Regions from separate parts of the Pseudomonas silensiensis genome, predicted to be linked through region 2. Evidence: predicted binding sites of a transcription regulator. Region 2 holds the regulator's gene; each other region holds the start of a gene.
What was found. Region 2 encodes sigma-54, which starts transcription at its own class of promoters, with help from an activator protein. Its sites were predicted from a motif close to ANTGGCATNNANNTTGCTNT; they were not measured.
Positions count from the first base shown of each region.

Region 1 (4,054 bases), on a different contig from region 2:
CTGCTGGATCCGGGAAGCGAGCTTCGATACGGCGAGCGCGAGGGCTGGACACGTAAGGAATACGGATCGAAGCGGAACGGTTGCGAGCCGAGTAGGCCAGCATTACCGGAGCTTCGAAACCTGGGACCAGACGCTTGTAGGAGTTGGTCGACGGGTTGGTGAAGCCGTTCAGTGCCTTACCGTGCTTGATGATGCCGCCGATGAAGTACAGAGCGGTGTCGGACAGGCCGGCATAGCCTTCGCCAGCGAAGGTGTTCTTGCCATCTTTGGCGATGGACAGGTGAACGTGCATACCCGAACCGTTGTCGCCGTACAGCGGCTTAGGCATGAAGGTCGCGGTGCGGCCGTATGCATCAGCAACGTTGTGTACGCAGTACTTCAGGGTTTGAACTTCGTCAGCCTTGGCCACCAGGGTGTTGAACTTCACGCCGATTTCGTTCTGGCCAGCAGTCGCCACTTCGTGGTGGTGAACTTCGATGACCAGGCCCATTTCTTCCATGGCGTTGCACATGGAGGTACGGATTTCGTGGTCGTGGTCGAACGGCGGAACCGGGAAGTAGCCGCCTTTGACGCCTGGACGGTGGCCTTTGTTGCCGCCTTCCACGTCCTGGTCGGACATCCACGAACCTTGTTCGGAGTAGATCTTGAACATCGAGCCAGAGATATCGGACTTGAACTTCACTTGGTCGAAGATGAAGAATTCAGGCTCTGGACCAACAAATACGGTGTCGCCGATACCGGTTGACTTCAGGTATTCCTCGGCGCGCTTGGCGATCGCACGTGGATCACGGTCGTAGCCTTGCATGGTCGAAGGCTCGATCACGTCGCAAACCAGGATCAGGGTTGGCTCTTCGGTGAACGGGTCGAGAACGGCAGTGCTGTCGTCCGGCATCAGGATCATGTCGGAGGCTTCGATGCCTTTCCAGCCAGCGATGGAGGAACCGTCGAACATTTTGCCTTCTTCGAAGAAAGCTTCATCCAGCGCGTCGCGAGCCGGCATGGTCACGTGGTGCTGAGTGCCTTTGGTGTCCGTGAAGCGCAGATCAATCCACTTGACGTCATGATCTTTGATGAGTTGAACCGACTTCGACATAGTGTCCTCCGGGTGGCTTCGGGCTTAGTAGTGGATGCCCTTAGAATGTGGGTGATGCCGGCGCGAATACTCTGCCAAGGCAACCTGCCTCACAAGGGAGCAAATTGCATGCCAGTGCCCCACCATGGGTTTTTTGCCCCAATTTCACGCTTATAAAGGTGCAAAGCGCAGCAAAGCTGGAAATAGCGCCCCGTAATGTAGCGTTAAATCCAGTAAATGACCCGTTTTGGTGCGCGCAAAACCTTCTGCACATTAACTGGTTAAACCTTGAGCAATTTCCGCTATAATCCGCGCCCCCCTTTTTCGGCTGGCCCAGCGCGCGCTGTTTTCATGAAACTAATCGTAAAAGTCTTCCCTGAGATCACCATCAAGAGCCGCCCGGTACGGATGCGTTTCATCCGCCAGTTGGCCAAAAACATCCGTACCGTGCTCCGCGACCTGGACCCGGCTGTGGTGGTGAACGGTGTGTGGGACAATCTCGAGCTGGAAACCCGCGTCAGCGAGCCCAAAGCCCTGAAGGAGATGACCGAGCGCCTGAGCTGCATGCCGGGCATCGCGCATTTCCTGCAAGTCGACGAATACCCGCTGGGCGACTTCGATGACATCGTCGCCAAGTGCAAGCAGCACTTCGGTGATGCGTTGGCCGGGAAGATCTTTTCGGTGCGCTGCAAGCGTGCCGGCAAGCATGAATTCAGCTCGATGGACGTCGAGAAATACGTCGGCAGCCAACTGCGTCGTCAGTGCGGCGCCGCCGGAATCTCGCTGAAAGAGCCGGAAATCGAAGTTCGCATTGAAATTCGCGACAAACGGTTGTTTGTGATCCACAGCCAGCACAACAGCATCGGCGGTTATCCGCTGGGTGCCCTGGAACAGACACTTGTGCTGATGTCCGGCGGCTTCGATTCCACCGTCGCCGCTTACCAGATCATGCGCCGCGGGCTGATGAGCCATTTCTGCTTCTTCAATCTGGGCGGACGAGCCCATGAACTGGGCGTCATGGAAGTCGCGCACTTCATCTGGAAGAAGTACGGCAGCTCCCAACGCGTGTTATTTGTGAGTGTGCCGTTCGAGGAAGTACTGGGAGAAATTCTCGGTAAAGTCGATAACAGTCATATGGGCGTAGTTTTGAAGCGTATGATGTTGCGCGCTGCTTCCCGTATTGCCGATCGGCTGGACATCGAAGCGCTGGTCACCGGCGAAGCGATTTCCCAGGTGTCGAGCCAGACGCTGCCGAACCTGTCCGTGATCGACTGCGTGACCGACAAGCTGGTCTTGCGTCCGCTGATCGCCAGTCACAAGCAGGACATCATCGACCTGGCCAACGAAATCGGGACTGCCGACTTCGCCAAGCACATGCCGGAATATTGCGGGGTCATCTCGGTGAACCCCAAGACCCACGCCAAGCGTCCGCGCGTGGAGTACGAAGAACAACAGTTCGACATGGCAGTACTTGAGCGTGCGCTCGAGAACGCCAAACTGGTACCGATCGATCGCGTGATCGACGAATTGGGCCAGGACTTGCAGATCGAAGAAGTCAGTGAAGCGCTGGCTGGTCAGATCGTCATCGACATCCGTCATCCGGATGCCGCTGAAGATGACCCGCTGGACTTGGCTGGCATTGAGGTACAAACGATGCCGTTTTATGCATTGAACGCTCGTTTCAAGGAACTGGACCCTACTCGCCAGTACCTGCTGTATTGCGACAAAGGCGTGATGAGTCGCCTGCATGCCCACCATTTGCTCAGTGAGGGGCATGCCAATGTGCGCGTTTATCGACCGAGCTAAGAGCCCGGGGCTGTATGCCTGTGGCCTGCGTCACCGGCCCCCCGACTCTGCCGTCAAGCTGTAACGGCAAGGCCTGACTCTACTGTAAATCGCTGCCAAGACTTGTCAGCACACCGAATCCTCTGATCGAGATACACAAGTGATCGAAAATCTACGCAACATCGCCATCATTGCTCACGTTGACCATGGTAAGACCACCCTGGTAGACAAACTCTTGCGTCAATCCGGCACCCTGGAGCGCAACGAGCTCAACGACGAGCGCGTGATGGACTCCAACGACCAGGAGAAAGAACGCGGTATTACCATTCTGGCGAAAAACACCGCCATCAACTGGAACGGCCACCACATCAACATCGTGGACACCCCGGGCCACGCCGACTTCGGCGGCGAAGTTGAACGTGTAATGTCGATGGTTGACTCCGTTCTGCTGCTGGTTGACGCTCAAGACGGCCCTATGCCGCAAACCCGTTTCGTGACCAAGAAGGCTTTCGAAGCCGGCCTGCGTCCAATCGTGGTCATCAACAAGGTTGACCGTCCAGGCGCGCGTCCGGACTGGGTTCTGGACCAGATCTTCGACCTGTTCGACAACCTCGGTGCTACCGAAGAACAGCTGGACTTCAAAGTCGTCTACGCCTCGGCCCTGAACGGCATTGCCGGTCTGGAACACACCGACATGGCTGAAGACATGACCCCGCTGTACCAGGCGATCATTGACCACGTGCCGGCTCCAAAAGTCGACCGTGACGGTCCGTTCCAGATGCAAATCTCGGCACTGGACTACAACAGCTTCCTGGGTGTTATCGGCGTTGGCCGTATCGCCCGTGGTCGCGTCAAGCCGAACACTCAAGTCGTGGCTATCGACGCCGACGGCAAGCGCCGTAACGGTCGTATCCTGAAGCTGATGGGTCACCACGGTCTGCACCGTATCGACGTTGACGAAGCAGCTGCCGGCGACATCGTCTGCATCAGCGGCTTCGACCAGCTGTTCATCTCCGACACTCTGTGTGACCCACTGAACGTCGAAGCGATGAAGCCACTGACCGTTGACGAACCAACTGTTTCCATGACCTTCCAGGTTAACGACTCGCCGTTCTGCGGTCGTGAAGGCAAGTTCGTCACCAGCCGTAACATCAAGGAACGTCTGGACAAAGAACTGCTCTACAACGTTGCTCTGCG
Region 1 is NZ_JBNDJH010000009.1:237,162-241,215, forward strand. Features, by position in the region: gene glnA (glutamate--ammonia ligase) at 1-1,093, opposite strand, end outside; gene thiI (tRNA uracil 4-sulfurtransferase ThiI) at 1,424-2,878, shown strand; gene typA (translational GTPase TypA) at 3,018-4,054, shown strand, end outside.
Region 1: glnA (glutamate--ammonia ligase) is a predicted target of sigma-54. The motif match lies at 1,190-1,209, and genes of this name have one in related genera.

Region 2 (4,054 bases):
GTGAGCGCCTGGGCTCTGCCGACCGATCAAGCGCAGCCTATCCGCATCCAGGCCGACGACGCCCAGCTGGACGACAAGAATGGCATTGCCACCTATAAAGGTGACGTGATCATCACTCAGGGCTCGATGATCGTTAAAGGCAATACTGTGACCATCACCCGCACCCCGACCGGCGACATCGACGTGGTGACTTCGGTGGGCAACCTGGCCTACTTCGAGCAAATGCAGACCGCTGGCGACACCAAACCGGTTCAGGGTTGGGGAGTGACTATCCAGTACCACGCAGCGCAAAACCGCGTTGTGCTGATCGACAAGGCAAAAGTCGTCGACAAGGACAACAACGTCACTCAAGGCGAGAAAATCGTCTACGACACGGTCAAAAAGCTTGCGAGCGCCGGTCGCGCGACGGGCAACAAGGTCACCGAGTCGCGTCCGCGCATTGACATGGTGATCCAGCCGAAGAAGAAAACCGACGAGCAAAAGGCCCAGTAATGGCAACTCTGAAAGCTCAGCATCTGGCCAAGAGCTACAAGAGCCGCCAGGTCGTGCGTGACGTCAGCCTGTCGATCGACAGCGGTCAGATCGTCGGCCTGCTGGGTCCCAACGGCGCCGGCAAGACCACCTGCTTTTACATGATTGTTGGTCTGGTACAGGCCGATCAGGGGCGCGTACTGATTGACGACATGGATGTCAGCCACCAGCCTATGCACGGTCGTGCGAAGGCCGGCATCGGCTATCTTCCGCAAGAAGCGTCGATCTTTCGCAAACTCTCGGTAGCCGACAACATCATGGCGATCCTCGAGACCCGCAAGGAACTCGACAAGGCCGGTCGCCGCAAAGAGCTGGAAAGCCTGCTGCAGGAATTCCACATCAGCCACATCCGCGACAACCTCGGGATGAGCCTGTCCGGTGGTGAACGCCGCCGTGTGGAAATCGCCCGGGCACTGGCTACCAACCCGAAATTCATCCTGCTCGACGAACCATTCGCCGGCGTGGACCCGATTTCGGTGGGCGACATCAAACAGATCATCTATCACCTCAAGGCCAAGGGCATTGGCGTGCTGATCACTGACCACAACGTCCGTGAAACCCTGGATATCTGCGAAACCGCCTACATCGTTAACGATGGCCAACTGATCGCCGAAGGTGACTCTGCCACCATCCTGGCCAACGACCTGGTCAAGGAAGTGTATCTGGGCCATGAATTCCGCCTGTAAGCACTGAGGTGTCTGGCTGGTTGCCCGGGCGCTTGTCTCGATAAAAATCAACATTTTTTTATTGTTACAGCGCTCTAGGCAAACGCTGCAGTTTCGGGCATATAATTTGCTTATGTTTGGCGCTCCGGCGCCCTGTAGTGGATGGCGCATGTGCGCCGGCGAATAAGGTGTTAAGCCCCTGCCATGAAACCATCGCTAGTCTTGAGAATGGGCCAGCAGCTGACGATGACACCGCAGCTGCAACAGGCCATCCGCCTGCTCCAATTGTCGACCCTGGACCTGCAACAGGAAATCCAGGAGGCCCTGGAGTCCAATCCGATGCTCGAACGCCAGGAAGAAGGCGACGACTTCGATAACGCCGACCCCTTGGCCGACAAAGCCGAACAGCAACCCAACGCTGACATTCAGGAACCCTCCTACCAGGAAACCGCCCCGACGGTTGATAACCTAGAGGAAGGCGACTGGAACGAACGCATCCCCAACGAACTGCCCGTCGATACCGCGTGGGAAGACGTCTACCAGACCAGCGCCAGCAGCCTGCCGAGCAACGATGACGACGAGTGGGACTTCACCACCCGGACATCGGCCGGCGAAAGCCTGCAAAGCCACCTGCTGTGGCAACTGAACCTCGCCCCGATGTCCGACACCGATCGCCTGATCGCCGTGACCCTGATCGACTGCATCAACAATCAGGGCTACCTGGACGAAACCCTCGAGGAGATTCTCGAAGCCTTCGACCCGGAACTGGACATCGAACTGGACGAAATCGAAGCCGTCCTGCACCGCATCCAGCAATTCGAACCCGCTGGCATCGGCGCCCGCAACCTGGGCGAATGCCTGCTGCTGCAATTGCGTCAGTTGCCCGCCAAGACACCTTGGCTGGTCGAGGCCAAACGCCTGGTCACCGATTACATCGACCTGCTCGGCAGCCGCGATTACAGCCAACTGATGCGTCGCATGAAGCTCAAGGAAGATGAACTGCGCCAGGTGATTGAACTGGTGCAGAGCCTCAACCCGCGCCCAGGCTCGCAAATCGAGTCCAGCGAAGCTGAATACGTCGTTCCCGACGTGATCGTTCGCAAGGACAACGAACGCTGGCTGGTGGAGCTGAACCAGGAGTCGGTGCCACGACTGCGGGTCAACGCTCAATACGCCGGCTTCGTGCGCCGCGCCGACACCAGCGCCGACAACACCTTCATGCGCAATCAGTTGCAAGAGGCCCGCTGGTTCATCAAGAGCCTGCAAAGCCGCAACGAAACCCTGATGAAAGTAGCCACTCAGATCGTCGAGCATCAACGCGGCTTTCTTGAATACGGTGACGAAGCCATGAAACCGCTGGTCCTGCATGACATCGCCGAAGCGGTGGGCATGCACGAGTCGACGATTTCACGGGTGACCACGCAAAAATTCATGCATACCCCTCGGGGCATATATGAGCTGAAATACTTTTTCTCCAGTCACGTCAGCACCTCAGAAGGCGGTGAATGCTCGTCCACAGCGATCCGCGCGATCATCAAAAAACTGGTTGCCGCGGAAAATCAGAAAAAGCCGTTGAGTGACAGCAAGATCGCTGGTTTACTGGAGGCACAAGGCATTCAGGTGGCTCGCCGCACCGTCGCCAAGTACCGCGAATCCCTCGGGATCGCGCCTTCGAGCGAACGTAAGCGGTTGATGTAGAGCCACGCCACAGCGTTCCAGTGGCAGGCATTTCTGCCTGCCGCTTTATGCACTGGCAACGAAGGAGAAGCTGTATGCAAGTCAACATCAGTGGACACCAACTGGAAGTGACCGAACCTCTTCGCACCTACATCGGCGAAAAACTCGAACGATTAGAGAGGCATTTCGACAAGATCACCAACGTGCAAGTCACGATGACAGTCGAAAAACTCAAGCAGAAAATCGAAGCCACGCTGCATATTCCCGGCAATGAAGTGGTCGCAAACGCGGAGCATACCGATATGTACGCGGCGATCGACGCACTGACCGACAAGCTGGATAAACAACTCAAAAAGCATAAGGAAAAGACCCAAAGCCTCCTCCAGGGCGCGACCGGTCGTTAACACTCCCAACCCATGATCCGACTTGAAAGCATCCTGACCCCCGGCCGTTCCCTCGTGAACGTGCCGGGCGGCAGTAAAAAGAAAGCCCTCGAGCAAATTGCCAACCTTATCCACAAAGAAGTGCCGGATCTGGAGATGCAAGATGTCTTCGAGGCTCTGATTGCCCGTGAAAAACTCGGCTCAACTGGTTTTGGCAATGGCATCGCCATTCCCCACTGCCGCCTGAAGGGTTGCACCTCGCCCATCAGCGCCCTGATGCACCTTGATGCACCCATCGATTTCGACGCCATCGACGGCGCCCCGGTTGACCTGCTGTTCGTTCTGCTGGTCCCGCAAGCCGCTACCGATGCGCACCTGGAGTTACTGCGCCAGATCGCCAGCATGCTCGACCGCAAGGAAGTGCGCGAAAAACTGCGCAGCGCCCCGAGCAATGAAGCCTTGTATCAGGTTGTCCTGGACGAGCAAAACGGTCATTAATCATGCGCTTGATCATCGTCAGTGGCCGCTCCGGCTCAGGTAAAAGTACCGCACTCGATGTTCTCGAGGACAACGGCTACTACTGCATCGACAACCTGCCCGCCGGCCTGCTGCCGGAACTGGCCGAACGCGCGTTGATTCACACCGAGCTGGTGCAACCGCTGGTTGCCGTATCCATCGATGCGCGCAACCTGCCAAGTCACTTGTCGCGGTTTCCCGAACTGCTGGAAGAAGTGCGCAGCCGGCATATCCAGTGTGATGTGCTTTATCTGGACGCCGACGAAGAAACCTTGCTCAAAC
Region 2 is NZ_JBNDJH010000003.1:297,324-301,377, forward strand. Features, by position in the region: gene lptA (lipopolysaccharide transport periplasmic protein LptA) at 1-492, shown strand, start outside; gene lptB (LPS export ABC transporter ATP-binding protein) at 492-1,217, shown strand; gene QF010_RS06015 (RNA polymerase factor sigma-54) at 1,401-2,894, shown strand; gene hpf (ribosome hibernation-promoting factor, HPF/YfiA family) at 2,969-3,277, shown strand; gene ptsN (PTS IIA-like nitrogen regulatory protein PtsN) at 3,290-3,754, shown strand; gene rapZ (RNase adapter RapZ) at 3,757-4,054, shown strand, end outside.

Region 3 (4,054 bases), on a different contig from region 2:
AGCCAAACGCGGCAGCCAGTACCGGGGCGATCAGTGCCGCGAGCACGGTGCCCGAGTTACCGGCACCAGCGATGCCCATGGCTTTGCCTTGGTGTTGTGGTGGATACCATTGCGAGGCAAGCGGCAGGGCGACTGCGAAGGATGCGCCGGCCATGCCGAGGAACAGGCCCAGCACCAGCGCTTGTTCATAACTGTGGATGCCGAGTTTCCAGGCGCCGAACAGGGCGCAGATGACGATCACCTGGCCAATCAGCCCGGCGGTTTTCGGCGACAGGCGATCAGCCAGCAAGCCCATTACAAAGCGTAATACCGCCCCGGCCAGAATCGGCGTGGCCACCACCAGCCCGCGCTGCTGGGTGGTCAGGTGCAGGTCGGCGGCGATCTGCACGGCCAGCGGGCCGAGCAGGTACCAGACCATGAAACTCAGGTCGAAATAGAGGAAGGCCGCGAACAATGTCGGGGTATGGCCAGATTTCCAGAAGCTTGAATTCATCGCGCACCTCAGCTGTTAGGAGTCTCGAGAAGGAGTCATGAGCTTGCAGGTGGGGCGCCGCATCGGCCGCACCACCGGCCCCGGTCTGTGGGGCCAAAACAAAAAAACGCCGCCACCGGATTCGCCAAAGGGCAAATGAGGTGAGCGACGTCTTTGTCGTAGGTGGGGCAACCGCCGTTGGTTACCTGTAGTGATTACCTAGCGAGATCTGTGCCAACAGGTGAAACCGTGGTGCGGCTAATCGCGGGCAAGCCCGCTCCCACATGGATCTTTGGTGTCCACAAAACCTGTGGGAGCGGGCTTGCCCGCGATGAGGCCCTGACAGGCAATGCAATGCTTCAGCCGAGCAGTTCGCTCATAGCAATAATTTGCTCCGCCACCTGAATCAGCTTCTGCTGCCGGCTCATGGCCTGGCGGCGCATGAGCGTGTAGGCCTCTTCCTCGTTGCAGTCTTTCATTTTCATCAGCAGCCCTTTGGCCAGCTCGATGCGCTTGCGCTCGGCCAGTTGCTGGTCACGGGCGTTGAGTTGGGCGCGCAGGGCCTGGTCGCTTTCAAAGCGCGCCATGGCCACGTCGAGAATCGGCTGCAAACGCTGTGCGTGGATGCCTTCGACGATGTAGGCACTGACGCCGGACTTGATCGCCTGACGCATCACATCGGGGTCATGTTCATCGGTAAACATCACAATCGGACGCGGTTGATCGCGGCTCACCAGCACCACTTGTTCCATCACGTCGCGGCTCGGTGACTCGGTATCGATCAAAATCACGTCAGGACGCACCGTTTCGACGCGTGCGGGCAAGTCGATGGTCAGGCCCGACTCGTCGATCACCTCGAACCCGGCTTCGGTCAGGGCCGCCTTCAAGCGACCGACTTTCTTCGCGGTGTCGTTGATCAGCAGGATACGCAACATATTCGTAGTCTCCTGTCAGCGGCTGGCGAGAAGGGGCGAGCTGTCGCTCATGGCGTGCAGCTTGAAACTGCGGGCATAGCCGACCGGGTCCGAGCCGTCCCAGACCTTGCCGTCGATCAACTGGCTGCTGCGCATTGGCTGATCACTCGTGGCCACACCGACAGCAGTGGCGGCCTCTCGATACAAGTCTAGTTGCTGGACCTGACGGGCCACGCCCAGGTAGTCCGGGTCGTCGCGCAACAAACCCCAACGGCGGAACTGGGTCATGAACCACATGCCATCGGACAGATACGGCAAGTTGACCTCGCCATGACCATGGAAGCGCAACGCGTGCGGGTCCTGCCAGCGATTACCCAGGCCATCAGCGTAGTCACCGAGCAATCGCGGTTCGATGCAATCGAGTGGTGCGTCGAGGTATTGCGGCGCGCTCAACAGTTTCGCGGTGCTGCGGCGATTCTCGGTGCTTTCTTCGATGAAGCGACTGGCCTCCAGAATCGCCATCACCAGCGCCCGTGCGGTGTTGGGGTATTGCTCGACAAAGGCGCGGGTGCAACCGAGGACTTTTTCCGGGTGATCGGGCCAGATGGTCTGAGTGGTCGCCATCGTGAACCCCAGGCTCTGCTGCACCGCGCTCGCGGACCATGGCTCGCCGACGCAGAAGCCGTCGATGCGCCCGGCTTGCAGGTGCGCGACCATTTGCGGCGGCGGCACGACCACGCTGTCGACGTCCTGCAATGGATGGATGCCTTGACTCGCGAGCCAGTAATACAGCCACATGGCGTGGGTGCCCGTAGGAAATGTCTGGGCGAAGGTGAGTTTTGGGCGACTTTGGTGCACGTGCCGTTCCAGTGCTTCAGGACTGGTCACGCCTAAAGTCTGTAAGCCATGGGACAGGTTGATGCTCTGGCCATTCTGATTCAGGCCCATGAGCACCGCCATGTCGGTCGACGCGACACCGCCGATGCCCAAATGCACGGCGTAGATCAAACCGTACAGGCTGTGCGCGGCATCGAGTTCGCCACTGACCAGTTTGTCCCGCAGGTTGGCCCAGGACGACTGGCGCTTGAGGTTCAGGGTCAGGCCATAAGGTTGGGCGAAGCCCTGCGTGGCCGCGACCACTACCGAGGCGCAGTCGCTCAGGGCCATGAAGCCGAGGTTGATTTCGGTCTTTTCCGGGGCATCGCTGCCGTTGACCCAGGCCAGAGGGTTGGCTGGAACTTCAATCATCAGTAAACACCTTCCATAAAAAAGCGCCGGACCGGGCTGCTTGCCAGGGCAAGGCCAAGTGACGACGCCTTTGTCTTTCGACTCATCCCGCCGTTGGCATGAGTGCTGATGTGAGTGACGGTGCAAGGCATATGCCATCGCACGCTGATTTTGTCGCGCGCCTCGCCTGCAACCCCGATGCCCGGCTATAATCGCCGCCACTTTTCGTAGCCCAGAGTCAAACCCGCCCATGTACACCCTGGCCCGTCAGCTGTTGTTCAAACTTTCCCCGGAAACCTCCCACGATCTGTCCCTGGACCTGATCGGCGCGGGCGGGCGTTTGGGCCTCAACGGCTTGCTGTGCAAGGCCCCGGCGAAAATGCCGGTGACCGTCATGGGCCTGGACTTCCCGAACCCGGTGGGTCTGGCGGCCGGTCTGGACAAGAACGGCGCGGCCATCGACGGTTTTGCGCAACTGGGTTTTGGCTTTGTCGAAATCGGCACCATCACCCCGCGTCCGCAGCCGGGCAACCCGAAGCCACGGATTTTCCGTCTGCCGGATGCCGAGGCGATCATCAACCGCATGGGGTTCAACAACCTCGGCGTCGATCACCTGCTGGCTCGAGTGGCGGCGGCCAAGTTCAAGGGCGTGCTGGGCATCAATATCGGCAAGAACTTCGATACCCCGGTTGAACGGGCGGTCGACGACTACCTGATCTGCCTGGACAAGGTTTACGCCCACGCCAGCTACGTGACGGTCAACGTCAGTTCGCCGAACACCCCGGGCCTGCGCAGCCTTCAATTCGGCGATTCGCTGAAGCAATTGTTGGCCGACCTGGCGACGCGCCGCGCTGAACTGGCGCTGCGTCATGGCAAACATGTACCACTGGCGATCAAGATTGCACCGGACATGACCGACGAAGAAACCGCTCAGGTCGCGCAAGCGCTGATCGAAACCGGGATGGACGCGGTGATCGCCACCAACACCACCCTGAGCCGCGTCGGCGTAGAAGGCATGGAGCACGGTGACGAGGCGGGCGGTTTGTCCGGCGCACCGGTTCGCGACAAGAGCACCCACACCGTGAAGGTGCTGGCGGCCGAATTGACCGGTCGCTTGCCGATCATCGCCGTGGGCGGCATCACCGAAGGCAAGCACGCAGCTGAGAAAATCGCCGCGGGTGCCAGCCTGGTGCAGCTCTATTCCGGCTTCATCTATAAAGGTCCGGCGCTTATTCGTGAGTCCGTCGACGCCATCGCCGCATTGCGCTGACCTGTAGCAGCTGCCGAGCAACGCGAGGCTGCGTTCGGCGGCGAAGCCGTCGTAAACCCTGCATGCACAGTGTATCTGCAAGACCGAGGTGTCTGATTTCACGACGGCTTCGCCGCCGAACGCAACCTCGCGGTGCTCGGCAGCTGCTACAAAGGAATTGTATTTCGGCGA
Region 3 is NZ_JBNDJH010000018.1:44,914-48,967, forward strand. Features, by position in the region: gene QF010_RS23330 (nitrate/nitrite transporter) at 1-493, opposite strand, end outside; gene QF010_RS23335 (ANTAR domain-containing response regulator) at 832-1,407, opposite strand; gene QF010_RS23340 (CmpA/NrtA family ABC transporter substrate-binding protein) at 1,423-2,634, opposite strand; gene QF010_RS23345 (quinone-dependent dihydroorotate dehydrogenase) at 2,864-3,883, shown strand.
Region 3: QF010_RS23340 (CmpA/NrtA family ABC transporter substrate-binding protein) is a predicted target of sigma-54. The motif match lies at 2,754-2,773, and genes of this name have one in related genera.